DNA from 3 places in the Glutamicibacter sp. NPDC087831 genome. Region 3 is predicted to be linked to each of the others. Evidence: riboswitches for the same ligand, from Rfam matches in the RefSeq annotation. Region 3 holds a riboswitch; each other region holds the start of a gene.

Region 1 (5,663 bases), on a different contig from region 3:
GACCGTAGAGGTCGACAATCGCCTCGTAAATCGATTCGTGGGAGGGACGGTAGAAGTCGGTGCCGCGAATGGATTCAACGACGTCAGCAATGGCGTCCTTGGAGAGCATCATGCCACCGAGGACCGACATCTCGGCCTCGATATCCTGTGGCGGCTTGCGCCCTGCGTCGGAATCTCGTCCTTCGTAAACCGGCTCAGCACTCATTGCAGACACTTCCATCCCCTATTGACCCGCTGGGAAAAATTATCCTTGCCTCATGGCAACGCTTCATCGTGTCAGTCGATACGGACATTTGGATGTCAGGCGCCTGTGGATATTTCTCTCCCGAACCCAACACTAGGGCTGTTATTAACAGGCGTAAACCTCATTATCCACAGAATATGTGGATAACACTCCTCTACCTGTGGACTTCCCTGTTCACAGTCTGGGGAGAACTCTGTGGATTACCCCACTCTACGTATCATTAATATCTGTTGACTTGGTTGTTTGTATTCGCACACCTGTGGACAGAAACTTAATTCATTGAAGCTCACGCCAACCGACCCAAGGTTATCAACACCCTTAATCGCCCAGTTCCCGGGGTTTTTCAGCCTTTGTACACATTTGCCCACGTCTTGTCCACAGTTTTGTGGATAACCTTGTGGATACTGGTGAATTTACAAAACCCTAAGTCACCGTGGATTAAATTCGCCAGCAAGGCCGGATCTTCCAGTAGTCCACAATCGGCTAGGGTTTCTGCGTTCGGGGGCGGTGGATAACTTAATGTGTGCAACGACTCGGCGGGCGAACCTGGATCAGCGACTGGGCTGCCGGCGCACTCTCGCCACTTCGCGTCCGCGACGCGCGCCAGTGAAGACGCCATAAAGCGCCGGTTTCATTTGTGATGCGCAGCCTTTGCATGGCTCGGAAGCCCCATGCGAGGGTTGCCGGCAATTCTCTGCCGCTCTGGTCCAGCGTGCAGCGAGGATCCATGAGCTATCTGCGTGGTTCTGTTCGACGGCCCAGACGGGTGGCGGATATGGCGAGTTCAAGGTTTCTCGCGACAGATACTTTGATGACGAGGTTATCGCCAAATGCCTGGGGCAGCTGGCCCAAGAAGGCAGGCCATGAGATTGCCAGCCATCTTGCCACGTCTTCTGGGTGGCGTGAGAGAACGGGCATTGCCGGTGTCGAGGGCTGCGGGGAACGGCTCAACCCGCCTAACCGGAATTCAAAAAGCTCCGGCCAGATCGATGTTTTGATCTGGCCGGAGCTTTGGAAGATGCGAAGCGCTTATACGAGCTCAGGAATCGGCAGCGAATGGAACCGCGAATCATGGAAGATCTGTGGCGAGTGCTCGGAGGTGCGGTGCCCGTGGACTTCCATCAGGACTACCCAGTGATCCCCCGCTTCGACCTCGTTGTAGATCGAAGTCTCCAACCACAACGTTGAGTCGTTGACGAAGAGCGCGCCCTGATCCGAGGAATAGGTATCGATTCCGCGGAACCGGTCGCCATTTTTCGAGGCAATCTGAGCGCAGACACCATCATTGCGTTCGCTCAGCACCGAGACGCCAATGCGGCCAGCTTCGCGCAGCTTTGGCCAAGTGTTCGAGGACTTCTGCACGGCGAACATCACCAGTGCAGGTTCGAGGGAAACTCCCACGGTAAACGATGAAGCGACAAGTCCCGTCTTCACGCCATCCAGTTCTGCACAGAGGGCGGCTACCCCTGATGGATGCTGAGCGAAAACCTTGCGCAGGGTCAACGGGTCAAGTTCAAGATTCAATGACATGGCTCGATTCCTTTGGGTCTTGCCCACCGCGCAGTAGCCTGCAAGCATTGGCTTCTCGTTACTCGAAGCCGCTTGGGCTGAAGTTCCGCGCCGTGTGCGGTACTTGTTCCAGCACATTTTGCGTGGAACCGAATCCTCACCTGGAGCACCCCACTACCGTTGAGAGGGTTGCCGATCAGCAAGCCAGGGCTTATAGCTGATGCTCTTGATTCTGTTTAAAACGATATGGCTCATGACGAACAGCCGTCAAACATTTCACTTCGCAAATCGCAATATTCGACGCAATATTCGATCCAAGGCCCCACCAGAAGTCCTTGGGCAGCCTTTTATTCGCTATGCGCCGCGCTTCTTGAACCCCTCGGCCCCCATGATCGCAGCAGGCTTCCGCCGCCCTTGATTCGGCAGAACACTAACGCCTCCCCTGGGCTCGGGGCCCTGGCGCGAATCCCCTACCGCCCACCGTAATGAAACTTGGTTTCCCGGCATGACGCTGAGGTTCATGCCACTATTGGTCATGGAGTGCATTGAGTCACACTCCTGCTTATTGTTCTCCGTAACCATCGATGACGATTGAGGAATAGCCACACCATGGTAGAGATTCAGGCCAACCATTCAGAATTGACCCCACTGCGTTTCTTGGAACGCACAGTCGAGGCCTATCCGAAGAAGACCGCCGTCATCCATGGAACTCGCATCTTCTCCTATGAAGAATTCGAAGCACGGGTGCACCGCTTTGCCCAGGCGCTGAAGGCTCGCATTGAGCCGGGCGACCGCGTGGCCGTGCTGGCACCGAATACTCCCGAAATGCTCATGGCGCATTACGCCGTACCGCTGTCAGGCGCAGTCCTCGTTGCCCTGAACACCCGACTCTCGGCCCACGAGCTGCAATACATCATTGATCATTCTGCTGCCAAGCTGATGCTTGCCGACACAGAGCTGTTGGAGAACACGAAGACCCTGCGCCGCGAGAACCCAACGCTGGAGGCGCTCATCGAGATCACCGATGACCAGTACGCCGGAGAACGTCCGGACGTGCCCGTGGACGCCACCTTGGACGAGCTAATCGCACAAGCCTCGGATGAAAGACTTCCCTACGCCATCGCCGATGAGCGGGCTCCGATCACTCTCAATTACACGTCGGGCACCACCGGCAAGCCGAAGGGCGTGCTCTACTCGCACCGCGGCAGCTACCTGAACTCGTTGGGCGAAGCGCACCACCAGGGCTTCACGGCCAAGACCCGCTACTTGTGGACCCTGCCGATGTTCCACTGCAACGGCTGGTGCACTCCATGGGCCGTCACCGCAGCGGGAGGAACCCACCTGTGCCTGCGCGGCGTGCGCGAAGATTCCGTTTGGGATGCCATCGAGAATCTTGGAACCACCCACTTGTGCGGCGCTCCGACCGTCTGCTCCATCATCGCCGACTCCACCCGCGCCCACCAGCTCGATGCGCCACTGCGCATCACCACCGCAGGAGCTCCCCCGTCCCCGGCAATCATCTCCAAGCTGCAGAAGCTGGGCATCGAGGTAGTCCATGTATATGGCCTCACCGAGGTATACGGACCGTACACGGTGTGCGAGTACCAGGATGAGTGGGATGCCCTCGATGGCCCGGACCGGGCCGCGAAGCTCGCCCGCCAAGGCGTTGGCATGATTACCGCCGAGTCCGCACGCATTGTTGACGAGAACATGAACGATGTCCCGGCGGATGGACAGACCATGGGCGAAATCGTGCTGCGCGGCAATAACGTCATGATCGGCTACTACCGCGATGAAGCGGCCACTACCCAAGCTTTCCATGGCGGCTGGTTCCACACCGGCGATCTGGGTGTCATGCACCCGGATGGCTACATCCAGGTGCGCGACCGGGCCAAGGACATCATCATTTCCGGCGGCGAGAACATCTCCACCATCGAGGTGGAGCAGGCGCTGGCCTCGCACCCTGAGGTGCTGGACCTGGCCGTCATCGGCATAGCGGACGAGAAATGGGGCGAGCGTCCGGTGGCATATGTCATCCGCGCCAGCGGATCCTCCCTGGACGCGCAAACGCTGATTGAATTCGCCCGCGAAAAGCTGGCCGGTTTCAAGGTGCCGCGCACCATCGTCTTCCCGCAGGATCTGCCGCGCACCTCCACTGGTAAGGTGCAGAAGAATGTCCTGCGCGCCCAGGCGCTAGAAGCCAGCACACCGAACTAGCCCGAGGATCACCAATTGGATAACCCAGCACCACGGATTCCCAACAAGTCCAGCCGTTTCAGCGAAAGCATCGGACTGGAATTCGATGAAATCACAGCCACTGAAGTACGCGGCCACGCGCAGTTGGACGAGAACCACCACACCCCCTGGGGCGTAGTCCATGGCGGCGTGTACACCTCGATCATCGAGAGCGCAGGATCGGTGGGCGCCAGCTACGCGGTGGCCGAACGCGGGCAATTCGCAGTCGGCGTGCACAACGCCACCGACTTCCTGCGCCCTTCCACCGGAGCACGGGTCCAGGTGATCGCCACCGCGCTACTCCAAGGGCGCACCCAGCAGCTCTGGGAGGTCATCATCACCGATGAATCCACCGGCAAGCAGCTATCCCGCGGCCAGTTGCGCACCCAGAATGTGGATTTGCCTGAGAATCCGGCCTAGCTGGTTTTCACACCGCGAGCACGGGCGTACGGTAGATGGCATCTAACGCTCAAGCTCCAGGAGATTCGCCATGAGTGCGACCTATACCTTCGATGTGTTCAGCAGCCTCGATGGCTTCGGCAGCGCCGCCGGCGATTGGGGCGGCTACTGGGGAAAACAGGGGCCAGAGCTGTTAGCTCACCGCCTCGCGCTCTACACTCCGGCTTGCCGCATGGTTTTCGGAGCCAACACCTTCCGTCTCTTCAGCCGCTTCTGGGCAGAAATCGAGGCGAATCCCGAGGTTGAAGACGCGTGGGGTGTGGCCCTGCACGACAAGCCCGCCACCGTCATCTCCACCACCCTGGAAGAGCCGCTGTCCTGGCCAAACCCCACGCTGGAGCGAGCTGATGCACTGGAAGTCGTCGCACAGCTCAAGGAAGCTTCAGATGTGCCGCTGCGCTCCCACGGCTGCTTGGCGATGAACCATTCCCTGCTGGCGGCAGGTCTTGTGGACTTCATCCAGGTGACCATCTTCCCGGTACTGACCGGGCATAGCGGTTCTGCCCCGGTACTTGGCGGGGTCGATGACTACGATCTGGAACTTGTCGAGTCCAAGCTGCTGGACGGACGGATCCAGGAACTGACTTATCGCCCGACGCGCCATCAACCAGCGCATGGATAGCAGCTCGATGAAGCGCATTCTGGGTACCTGCCTAGTGCTCGGCGCAGTGTTCCTCGCCGGATGCTCCGCGCCAACCCCGCCTTCAGCTCCAGCTACCGAATCGCAAACTGTTCCAACTCCCCTGGCCACCGGCTTGGACGCCCCATGGTCCATGGTTTACGCCCAAGACAGCCTGCTGGTCAGCGAACGTAATTCTGGGCGGATCGTGGAGATTCCAGGATCCGGACCAGGCCGCGAAGTGGCTCGGATCGACGATCTCGTAGCGACGGGAGAAGGCGGATTGCTGGGCCTGGCCTTCCTCGCACCGGACCGGCTCTATGCGTATTCCACCGCGGAATTCGGCAACCGCATCCAGCGGTTCACGTTGCAAGGCAGCGCCGGGAATCTTTCACTGTCGGCCCCGCGCACCTTGATTGACGGGTTGCCCTCGGCCAGCATCCACAACGGCGGGCGGTTGGCCATCGGTCAGGACGGGATGCTCTATGCCACCGTGGGCGATGCGGGCAATCCCCAGCAAGCCCAGGACCTGCAGCAGCTGGGCGGAAAGATCCTGCGCATGGCACCTGACGGCAGCGTCCCGGACGACAACCCGTT
Region 2 (5,663 bases), on a different contig from region 3:
AATCGAGCCGACGAATACAACACCCTTGAATACTGGGTGGATCTGGCCAAGACCCTGGAGCGCGGTGGCTTTGATGCCCTGTTCCTCGCCGATGTACTTGGCATCTATGACGTGTACCAGAATTCCAGCGGTCCAGCCTTGCTCGATGCCGACCAGGTGCCACTGAACGATCCCTTCATGCAGGTTTCCGCCATGGCCGCGGCCACGAAGAATCTCGGTTTCGCGGTGACCAGCGCGCTGACCTATGAGCGACCCTACGCGCTGGCCCGGAAGTTCTCCTCGCTGGACCACCTCACCCGCGGGCGCATCGGTTGGAACGTGGTGACTAGCTACTTGGAGTCGGCGGCCCGCAATCTGGGCATGGCCAGGCAGCTGGATCACGACGCCCGCTACGACATTGCCGATGAATTCATGGACGTGGTCTACAAGCTCTGGGAGGGATCATGGGAGGAAGACGCGGTTCTCAAGGACCGCGAACGTGGCGTCTACACCGACCCTTCCAAGGTGCATCCGATTAACCATCACGGCCAGTACTTCAACGTGCCGGGCATCCATCTTTCCGAGCCTTCCATCCAGCGCACCCCGGCGATCTTCCAAGCGGGCGCTTCTTCGCGCGGCCGGCGCTTTGGCGCGCAGCATGCCGAGGGCATCTTCCTGAATTCGATCAATACCGCGGTCACCCGCCGCCAGACCGATGCGATCCGCGATGAGTTCGAACTGGTGGGTCGGCCCCGGGACGCCGCCAAAATCTATGCGCTGATGACCACTGTGGTGGCTGATTCAGACGCGCAGGCGCAGAAGCTCTACCGCGAATACCAGTCCTATGCCTCGCGCGAAGGTGCCATGGCATTCTATGGCGGGTGGTCGGGCTTGGACCTGAGCCAGTACGCGCCGGATGAGGAGCTGCAATATCTGGAAACCAACGCGGCGCGATCGGCGGTATCGATTTTCACTACAGCGAATCCGCAGCAGAAGTGGACCCCGAATGCCATCGCCGACTACCTCGGAGTTGGCGGCATCGGACCGGTGCTCGTCGGTTCGCCGGAAACCGTGGCGGACGAAATCGAGCGTTGGGTGGATGAATCAGGATTGGACGGGATCAACTTGGCCTATGCCATCACCCCAGGTTCCTTCGAGCAGTTCACCGATCTGGTGGTTCCCGAGTTGCGGAAGCGCGGAAGAACTTGGGCAGGATACGAAGGCAACACCCTGCGCGAATATCTGGCGGGTCCCGGCACGACGCGAGTGGCTGACGATCACCCGGCAGCCGCCTATCGCGGGGCTTATGCGGGAAAGGCCTCGGCAGCGGAATCCCAAGCGAGCCAAACACCTGAAGCTGTACTAGGCGCCCGGTGACACATGAGGAAATATGACGGCCACTGAGGCCCCTGTGAAGGCCTCGAAAATGTCGATTCATGACGATGTTCCGTCCTATGACATCTTCCCTGCCAAGCGGAGGCCGTCGGTGCTTCACTGATGGAGAACAACCCATCCAGAGCGGCTGAGAGACCTGGCTCCGAGACGCCGCAGCAAGCCTGCACTCCGCAGGTAGTGCTAACGCCAGGTTCGATGGATCCGCAGATTTTCTGCATCCTTCGGAATCCATAGCCCAAGAGGAGAACGAAGATGACTGTACTGGATACCCAATTGCCGCGCGTGCCCTACACCGGCACTGCTGATGAAGCTGAACTGGCTCATTGGCGCGACGTCGCCCAGCAAGTAGCTGACAAGCTGGCGGCTGACGCGCTCGAACGCGACCGAAAGAACGCCCAGCCTTTCGCCGAAGTGCAGCTGCTGCGCGAAGCCGGGTTGCTCAATCTCTTGGTGCCTGCAGAATTCGGCGGAGCCGGAGCCCATTGGGAAACGGCTTTCGAAGCGGTCCGCATACTGGCCGCAGCCGATGGCTCCATCTCGCAGTTGCTGGCTTACCACTACATCAACCAGTCCGGCATTGCGTTCTACGCCCCAGCAGAAGCGCAAGGGGCATGGTGGCAGCGCACCGTGGAAGGTGGCTGGCTCTGGGGCGATTCGGTGAATCCAGTTGATCCGGATTTGACGCTGAGCGCCGAAGGGGACGGCTACCGACTGAATGGAGCCAAGCGATTCTCCACGGGTTCCGGTGTTGGCGAGGTCATCGTCATCAACGCGCTGGTCCAGGGCGGAGAATACGACGGGCAGATTCTCGCGTTGGTTCTGTCACGCGATATCGATGGCTTGGAAATCGTTGACGACTGGGACTACCTGGGACAGCGGCTGAGCGCGTCGAATTCCTTGAAGTTCCACAACGTGCGGCTCGAAGCAGGGGACTTGCTGGGATTCGTCACCGATGAACCGGTCTCCACCCTGCTTACCCCCGGTATCCAGCTGGCCTTCGCCAACTTCTACCTGGGCATCGCCCAGGGAGCACTGGAGCGCGGCAAGCAGATCTTGCTGGGCCGCAAGAACGCCTGGCTGTTCTCGCAGGCAGAGACCTACTCGCAGGACCCGATCTTCCAGCGCACCGTCGGAGAGCTCAAAGCCCGCACTGCAGCAGTGGCGGCGCTGACCGAGAAGCTGGGCCGGAAATTCGATGCCCTGCTCTCGAAGGCCGGGGAAGTCACCCAGCCCGAACGAGCGGCGTTGGCCGTGGAAATTGCTGAAGCCAAGGTGGTCTCCACTGAGGTGGGAGTGGATGTGGCGAACCGGATCTTCGAGGTGACCGGTTCATCTTCGACTGCGAACTCGGTGGGCCTGGACCTGTACTGGCGCAATGTGCGCACCCATTCGCTGCACGACCCAGTGGACTACAAGAAGATCGAGGTCGGCGCCTACTTCCTGCGCGGAGAGTCCCAGCCGCTCTCGCTGTACACCTAAGAAAACTTCTCCCGGATTGGACTGAACGATGACTGTACTTGCAACTGGCAATCGACTCGCAGGCCTCAAAAACCGCTTCGCACCGCTCTTCGCGCGCATTGCGCAGGGTGCAGCTGAACGCGACCGCACCGGCGAATTGCCCTACCAGCAGGTCGCGGACCTGGCCGCTGCCGGCTTTGGCGCGGTTCGGGTCCCGGAATCGCACGGGGGTGCCGGTGCTACGCTGCCCGAACTCTTCGAGCTCTTCGTGGATCTCGCGGCGGCGGATTCCAATATTGCCCAAGCGCTGCGCGCTCACTTCGCCTTCGTCGAGGACCGTCTGGTTGCGGCCCCCGGTCAGGGGCGCGACAAGTGGCTGGCCCGCTTCGTGGCGGGAGAACTGGTGGGCAACTCCTGGACCGAGGTCGGCACCGTCAAGGTCGGGGACGTGATCACCAAGGTCACCCCGGACGGCGAGGGAAGATTCAAGCTCAACGGCACCAAGTACTACTCCACCGGCTCGATCTTCGCCGACTGGCTCGATACCTACGCAGAGCGCACCGACACCGGAAAGCGCGTGATCGCCGCAGTCAACCGCCACCAGCCCGGCGTCGAGCTGGCCGATGACTGGGATGGCTTCGGCCAGCGCACCACGGGTACCGGCACCTCCACCTTCACCGATGCGATTGTCGCCGAAGAAGACCTCATCGACTTCGATACGCGTTTCAAGTACCAGACAGCTTTCTACCAGCAGGTGCTGCTCGCTGTTCTGGCCGGCTCCGCCAAAGCAGCCGAGCGCGACTTCGCCGCCGAGCTGAAGGCGCGCAAGCGGACCTTCAGCCATGCCGCGGCCAATCTGGCGGCCGAAGACCCGCAGCTGCTGCAGGTGATCGGCGAGGTCTCCGCGGCGGCCTTCGCTGCCGCGGCAACGGTGGAACGAGTGTCGACGGCATTGCAGGGAGCCTATGAAACTGCGCAGGCGCTGCACACCGGCGAGGTGACCGGGGAAGAGGACGAAGCAGCCAACGATGCGGCAGAGCTGGCCAGCGCCCAGGCGCAGGTGGTGCTCACGCCATTGGTCCTCAACGCAATCACCCACGCTTTCGATGCGCTGGCCGCCAGCGCCACGAGCGTTACCAAGAACCTGGACCGGCACTGGCGCAATGCCCGTACCGCCGGCAACCACAACCCCTGGGTGTTCAAGGCGCGGTTGATTGGCGACCTGGCGGTCAATGGCACCGAGCTTCCGCGCGTGTGGGCGATTGGTGCATCAAAGTAGATTCCATGGTCTTGCGGGTCCAGCATTCTTTGCCGATGCTGGGCCCGTGGTCGTCGGCCCGGGGCAATTGATCGACCATCGTTCCAGTCGCCTGACGGATAGCTGCCGGCCTTGGCCCTAGCGCACCTGGGTAACCGTGCCACTTGCGATATGGAAGATATCCAAGTCGCGGGGCACGAAGAGGCCGCCAGAAAACTGTTTCGAAGCCCGCTGCCAAACTTCCATTCCAGATCCAGCGGGAACCAAATGATGCAGCGCCAAGTTCCGTGCTCCAGCCCGCTGGGCGATTCGACCTGCGTCTTCTGCGGTGGTGTGCGCGCGCTGATGATGTCCCATGCTCGCTTCCAGTTCGGAGGATGAAGCATGCGGGTAGCTACGAGCCATGGCCTCCAGATCAATAGCTTCATGGAACAGCAAGTCGCAGCCTTTGGACAGGCGCGCAAGATTTGCGCTTGGCGCTGTATCGCCGGAAACCACGACCGATCCATATCTCGAATCAAAGCGGAATGCGAATGCCGGAGCGATAGGTTGGTGCTGGACCAGGATAGCGCTAATTTTTACATGCCGATCAGCGTATATTTCAAAAGGCGCCATGTCCGGATGGTTGCTGTGGTTGGGGTGGAAGCCTGTGCCGGCGGGAATCTCGATATCTACGCCATGGAAAATATCCGAAATATCAGGTGCCGCCGAATCCCGTCGGCGATCGTTGAGATCTGTCGCATGGGCGCGCAGCAGCAAGTTGACCATGGCGTTGGTCCCGGGTGTGGGCGACTGCGGAAATATGGCTTCCGGCTCTTCGGCCGCTGTCTGCATCGAGGGCAGCACTCCTCGATCACCCGGTCCGAAAACAGGAACCTGCCGACCCTCGGTGCCGCGGAACCCAAGGCCGCCCAGGACCATGACGGAATTCAGGTCAATGACGTGGTCTGAATGCTGATGGGTAATGAAAATTCCGCGCAGGGCAGTGGGGTGAATCCCGATCTCAGCCAGGCCCAAACCGACGCCATGGCCGCAATCCACCAAGTAAGCGTGGCCGTCCACAACGATCGCGGTAGAAATTCCGCGACGGTGACCGGTTCCTGGATCCGGCCTCAATAGCGGGCCGCCAGCAGTTCCAAGCGCCACTGCATGCATTCCGGTCTTCATCACTGGCTTCATCTGTCTCCTGTAGACGGGTTATTTCATCGGCAAGCTGATGCCATCATCCGCGGAGGCAATGAAGTAGTCAAGGAATAATAGATTATTCGCCTCATAACATTTTCTAGTTGGCAGCGGTCCGCTGCCCGCTGGCTAGACTGGGCGGGTGATCAACTACACCCTGCGCCAGCTGCAGTACTTCGTCGCCGTCGCTGAACTCGGCTCCATCTCCGCCGCAGCGAAGCAGTGCCATATTTCCCAGGCAGCCATGTCCCAGTCCATGGACGAGCTGGAACGCGCCGTCGGCTCGCAGCTGCTGGTGCGCAGACGTGCCCGCGGCGTGGTGCTCACGGCTGTCGGCACCGACTTCCTGCTGGACTCGCGGGCCCTGGTGCGCCATGCCGAAGAAGTGCAG
Region 3 (5,663 bases):
CCACGAACCCAACGGCCTTCGGTGTTGCGAACCATTGGGCGCACTCCCAAGCGGAAGCGCTTATTGCGGGTCGGGTGCGGGATGGTTCCGGTCGGCATCCATTGTTGCTGCTGGGTGGCGTCCTTCGAATCGAAGAGCAGGAACTGAAGCGCCATCGGCACTACCGGATCGTGCTGCGAACCAAGCAGGCCATCGGCCGGGCCCGGCTCGGACTCTTCAAACCATGAATCGATTTGCTGCGACCAAACTGTGTTCGGCTTCTCTTCCCGGGCAGGCACGGGGCGTGGCTGGGAAGCGATCTTGTTGGAGACAATAGCCAGTGCCGCGATGTGCGAGCAGATGCCCGGTGCGTCGCAGGTGCACTCGCACGATTCGATCTTCCACTCTCCACCGTCCATGAGGACCTGGATCATCGGGGAGTATTCTTCGCCAGAATCGGTGACGGTGCCTTCGATCTGGTGGGTGCTTTCGTCGAATTCCACGTCAACCACGGAATTTGCTTCTGCAGCCAGGTTCTTTCCATAGAAGAAAGGAACGTTGCCCAGAAAAGCCAATAAGTGGCGGGCATCAATGGTTGGTGGAACAGATTCAATCATCCTCTCATCGTTTCACGTTCCGGGCCTTCGCGAAAGTTGAAGGGCCTTTCTGTGAATAATCACTATCTATGACGTAGCGTTGACGCATGTCCCAAGTGTGGCCCTACCTTCCAGCACGCGCAGTGAACATAACGACGCTCGTTGAATTCGACCGTCTCGCAGCCGAAGCGCTGGCTTCCCACCGCGCACGCGGAAAAGGCTGGCGAGTGCACCGTGTTGATCTGCGCGAACGGGATACCGTGCTGGAATCCTTGGATCTTTCCGAAGCGCTATTCATCGATTGCCAGTATTCCGCGCAAGGAGCGCAGATCGTGCAAGCCACTGGCGGGCTGTGCATGAGCTCGGGGGAGGAGCTTCCCTTCGAGACGGTGGCTCGCGGCTTGTATTCGCCGCATGAGTTGTACTCGGGGATCCGGACGCAGACCTACGAGCAAGTGCCTGATGCGAAGATCTACGCGTACTCCCAGCAGCATGCAGCGGTGAATTCCGATAGCGATAGCAATGCGCTGGCAAGAACCCTGCATGATCACCACATTGGCCAGGCGCTGGTCTCGGCGGTGTACGAGGGCACGTTCAAGGAAACCCCGATTATCGGGGTGATGGGCGGGCATGCGATGAGCCGGGGCACTGCGCAGTATGCGCAAGCTTTGGAGCTTGGGCGCATGATTACCCGGGCCGGCTACGCGGTCGCCACCGGTGGAGGCCCCGGCGCAATGGAAGCCGCCAACGCCGGTGCGTGGCTGGCCGATTACGGGCAAGAAGATGTCGCTACGGCATTGCAGATGCTGGCCGAAGCGCCAGATGCGATCCATCAGCGCACCGGCTGGGCGAGAACTGCGCTGATGGTCAAGGAGCGTTTCCCGAGCCAGCGGCAGTCCCTGGGCGTGCCAACCTGGTTCTACGGCCACGAGCCGCCGAATCTGTTTGCCACCCAGATTGCCAAGTTCTTCACCAATTCCATTCGTGAAGCGATTTTGCTGGAGCAGTCCAACGGCGGGCTGGTAGTTCTGCCCGGGGCCGCCGGCACGGTGCAGGAAATCTTCCAGGATGCCTGCGAAAACTACTACGCTACCGGTGCTCGCGTGGTGCCGATGGTGCTGATCGGCAAGGACTATTGGACGAGGGATCTGCCTGCTTGGCCGCTGCTTCAGGCCCTGGCCAAGGACCGTGTCATGGAACAGAAGATTGCTCTGGTGGATACCGCCGAAGAAGCGATGGAGTTCATCCAGAGCATGCAAACCCTGCGCCGGCGTACCCGGCGGCCGGAGAACAGCTAGAGCACGGCATGGAAAATGCCGGTACAGCCAAAGCTGTACCGGCATTCGAATCGCAGCAGGCTGCTATCCGATGCTGACGTCGAAGATCAGGCCCAAGCAGTAGGTGATGGCCGCTGCGCCCCAGCCGATGGCTAGCTGGCGCAGGCCGCGCTTGAGCGGGGAGGCACCGGAAAGCAGTCCCACGATCCCTCCGGTGATCATCAGGGCCACGCCTACCAGGACTACCGAGACGAGGATCGCGGTCATGCCGGAGAGCCCAAGGATATAAGGCAGGATCGGCACGACCGCGCCGGAAGCGAAAAGGATGAACGAGGTGGCCGCCGCGCCGGTGGCCGACCCCAGTTCCTGGTGCTCCTTCTCGAGTTCTTCGCCGCGGCCTTCCGGGTTCAACGAGAAGTCGGGGTTGCAATCGCAGGTGAACAGGCCCATGCGTTCTGCGGCCCGGTGCGCTGCATCTTCATCGCTCATTCCGCGGGCCTTGTAGATCAGCACCAGCTCGTTGGCGTCCAGATCGAGGTTCGGGGCGGCGGTTAGCGTGACCTGGGTTGGTCGCGAGGCGGTCAGCAGCTCGCGCTGGGAACGCACCGAGACGTATTCGCCAGCTGCCATGGACAGTGCGCCGGCCAGCAAACCGGCAACACCGGAGAACAGCACGAAGGTCGCTGAAACACCGGTCGCACCGATACCCATGATCAACGCCAGGTTGGAAACCAGCCCGTCGTTGGCGCCGAAGACCGCAGCGCGGAAGTTGCCCGAAAGGCGCGCACGGCCTGCTGTAGCCAGCGCCCGGACGACCTCTTCGTGGACCTGTTCGTCGGCCGCCATCTGCGCGGTGGCGTCCTTGTCGTCGCGGTAGGGCGAACTGCTTTCGGAGCGCTGGGCCATGGCCAGCACGAAGACCGAACCGAAATGCAATGCCAGGAAACGCAGCATGGTGCGTCGCAGCGACGGGCGGACTTCCTTGAAATGCTCGCCGAGCAGGACGCGCCAGTGGGATTCGTGGCGGGCTTCCGCCTCTGCAAGGCCCAGCAGGATTTGCCGTTCTTGACCGGTTTTCTTTTCCGCGAGGGCCCTGTAGATGGAGCCTTCGGCGACTTCATCAGCGAGATACTTGCGCCATCGCTGGATCTGCGCTTTGGTAGGTTCGGTTTCTGGGTGCTGTGGCATCGCGACGATGACTCTCCTGGAACATGGATTTTCCAATGAAACCCGTGGATCGGATCAACCACCCAGTTTAGTCAGGGCTCCTGCACTTGGGAATTTGGCAAGGCTAAAAGCAATTCTCTTGCCCGCGGGATTTCCGGCTACCGGCAGCACCAGCTGCAATTCAGAAGTGGCCGGATCATAGGTCGGCCTGCGGGCGCAACGGGCAATGAGCCGTTCAAGCCTGAGCGGATCTGCAACGTAGCGGGTGCGCCAGCGCCCCTCGGCCTTGAACTGCACTTGGCCGGTCTGGCGGTCGATGACGGGCAGAATCGGATATGCCATGGAGGTCAACTCTCTTGCGAGCTCTTGCCCGTGCACCTGTTGGTGCGCGGACCGCTTCCTCATCCGAACCACCCATGAACTTGGGGTTGGTGCGCGGCCAGTCGGAGCTTGGCGCCGCGTCTCGTGAAGCAACATTTCCGATGGTACCGCCGGCGGCAGGGCGCGGTGAAGTCCGAATGCGTAATATGACTGCGGCTCAGCTGCCCGGGGCAAAGGCATTGGCCAGTTGCTGCAGCTTCTCGCGTTGTTCGGCCCATTGCCCCGCGGTGTAGTCGGGCAGCAGATCCAGTTGCGCGGTCCAGCCAGCGCGGCCATCGAGCTGCTCGCGGATAATATCCAGATGCCCTGCATGCCGGGAGGTTTCGGCGAGCGCATGGATGAGCAGGTGATCCAAGGTGGTTTTGCCAGCTGGCCCCCACCACGGTACCTCTACGGGACAGTCCAGGGGCAGATCGCTGATGGCTTCATCGGCGAAGGCGATGGCTTTCCGATACAGGCCGATCAGCTGTTGCGCATCCATATCTGCTGGCGGGAGGAAATCCGCGTCGGGATCATGCGGCGCAATGAATTCGCGAACGTAGCGGTCATCGGCCCTGCGCTTGAGGCAGGTGCCGAAATATTCGTATTCATTGATCGCCAAATGGTGCAGTACTCCCAGGATATGGGTGCCTGTAGGGGTGAGCGGAGTGCGTGCCAGGTGTTCGGCGAGGCCTTCTGCCTTGTAGATCGCATTCTCGCGCGCGTCGTTCAGGTACCCGCAGAGCTTGTCCTTGGTGCTGTCCATGGGCAGAGTCTAGTGAGCGCTGCAGTCTCGCGGTAGAGGGCGCGGTGTGTTTACCATTGGTAAACTTGCCCCGCAGGCCTTGAAGCCAAAGTGGTTGCGGTTGTTGCTGCAGAAAACGTCGAGGAGCCAAACGATGAAAACCTTGCCAGTTGAACCAACCGGTGCCGCGATCAATATCGGTGCGAGGCTGCGCGGGGTGCGCCAGACCCAGCGTATGACCATTGACCAGGTCGCCGAGCTATCCGGACTGACCAAGGGTTTCCTCTCGCGTGTGGAGCGCGACCTGACCAGCCCTTCGGTTTCCACTCTTTTGCGGTTGTGCGAAGTGCTGGGCATGGAGGTCGGTACCCTCTTCGAGGTTCCTGAAACGAAACTGGTCCGACTGGAGCAGGCACCCCGTGTTTCCCTGGGCGGTGACGGCATCACGGAGCAGCTGGTCACGCCGCGCAGCGAGAAGCGGGTGCAGATGATTCGCGCCGAGATTGCGCCCAAGGGCACCGGTGAAGCGGAGCTGTATTCGGTGGATTGCGAGCTGGAAGTGCTGCACGTGATCGCTGGAAAATTCATCCTGGTATTGCCTGATCAGCGCGTAGAACTCGAAGCAGGCGATACGATCACCTTCCCCGGGCGTGAACCGCATAGCTGGGAAAACGATTCTGATGAGGTTGCCGTGGTTACCTGGACGCTGATCCTCTCATGACGCCAATCCCTTGCGCTTGCTGCCATGGCACGGCATGCGCAGTGCGGCTGCGCGTTCGTCTGCGGGGAGATGAACCGCGTATTCTAGGAACGATGCGTTGTTCCGGGCGCTCGGGACAATCAGTGATGGGAGAGGCGTGAGGACAGGCGAACCAACCGCTGCGCAAGATCAACTGCGCAGTATCAGCTGGTGGGCTTCGATACTTTTCGGCGTTCTTATTGGCACCACCTTGACCTGGATCCGCACCCAACGCAATTTCTTCTTCATTGGCGCCGCGATTCTGGCCGTCGTCATTGTCACCATTGGCGTGCGGACGATTCGCCGACGGGCACGCTTCCCGGTGATGGCGCAGGCGCGCACCTCGTGGGCGTATGTGCTGTGGACAGGTGTCCTGCTGGTCCTGGCCGGACCGATCCAGCTGGTGTACGTAGCTGATGACCTTTCCGAACTGACTATCAAATCGCTGGTCATGTCCGCAGGCTTCTGCCTGGGCATTCACGAGGTCGACCGCGCGCTGGTGAAAACCAGCAAGAAGCGCTCCGGCGAGGCCTAGCCTCCCGATTTGGGCAAAATAGCCTGAAATGTAGTCAAAACATCCAATACCCTTAAGCGCGTTTTTGCATAGTGTGATCCTGACCAACTTTCCAGAAGGGGTTGCCATGTCAGGAAAAACCGCGAAGAACCACACCGCAGAACCAGGCCTCAAGCAGGTCCTCGGCCGCTGGGACGCCTTGGCCATAGGCGTGGGCGCGATGATCGGCTTTGGCTGGGTCGTGCTCACCGGCGACTGGATCACCACCGCCGGCCCGTTCGGAGCC

What was found. Region 3 has a riboswitch for S-adenosylmethionine ahead of ACIOJF_RS16450 (hypothetical protein). Riboswitches for the same ligand answer to the same signal wherever they lie in the genome.
Region 1: another riboswitch for S-adenosylmethionine. It lies ahead of ACIOJF_RS07110 (flavin reductase family protein); the one in region 3 lies ahead of ACIOJF_RS16450 (hypothetical protein).
Region 2: another riboswitch for S-adenosylmethionine. It lies ahead of ACIOJF_RS07850 (acyl-CoA dehydrogenase family protein); the one in region 3 lies ahead of ACIOJF_RS16450 (hypothetical protein).

The regions. Positions count from the first base shown of each region.
Region 1 covers NZ_JBIUVH010000002.1:130,034-135,696, reverse strand. Annotated here, with positions in the region: gene dnaB (replicative DNA helicase) at 1-205, opposite strand, end outside; gene ACIOJF_RS07110 (flavin reductase family protein) at 1,274-1,774, opposite strand; SAM riboswitch class IV at 1,869-1,985, opposite strand; gene ACIOJF_RS07105 (long-chain-fatty-acid--CoA ligase) at 2,363-3,970, shown strand; gene ACIOJF_RS07100 (PaaI family thioesterase) at 3,986-4,408, shown strand; gene ACIOJF_RS07095 (dihydrofolate reductase family protein) at 4,479-5,069, shown strand; gene ACIOJF_RS07090 (PQQ-dependent sugar dehydrogenase) at 5,077-5,663, shown strand, end outside.
Region 2 covers NZ_JBIUVH010000002.1:300,704-306,366, forward strand. Annotated here, with positions in the region: gene ACIOJF_RS07845 (LLM class flavin-dependent oxidoreductase) at 1-1,356, shown strand, start outside; SAM riboswitch class I at 1,486-1,576, shown strand; gene ACIOJF_RS07850 (acyl-CoA dehydrogenase family protein) at 1,627-2,853, shown strand; gene ACIOJF_RS07855 (acyl-CoA dehydrogenase family protein) at 2,882-4,111, shown strand; gene ACIOJF_RS07860 (hypothetical protein) at 4,229-4,924, opposite strand; partial or broken gene ACIOJF_RS07865 (MBL fold metallo-hydrolase) at 5,024-5,269, opposite strand; gene ACIOJF_RS07870 (LysR substrate-binding domain-containing protein) at 5,415-5,663, shown strand, end outside.
Region 3 covers NZ_JBIUVH010000006.1:42,703-48,365, forward strand. Annotated here, with positions in the region: gene ACIOJF_RS16435 (DEAD/DEAH box helicase) at 1-596, opposite strand, end outside; gene ACIOJF_RS16440 (LOG family protein) at 683-1,873, shown strand; gene ACIOJF_RS16445 (VIT1/CCC1 transporter family protein) at 1,937-3,040, opposite strand; gene ACIOJF_RS16450 (hypothetical protein) at 3,095-3,361, opposite strand; SAM riboswitch class IV at 3,377-3,490, opposite strand; gene ACIOJF_RS16455 (DinB family protein) at 3,558-4,145, opposite strand; gene ACIOJF_RS16460 (helix-turn-helix domain-containing protein) at 4,279-4,845, shown strand; gene ACIOJF_RS16465 (hypothetical protein) at 4,982-5,398, shown strand; gene ACIOJF_RS16470 (APC family permease) at 5,505-5,663, shown strand, end outside.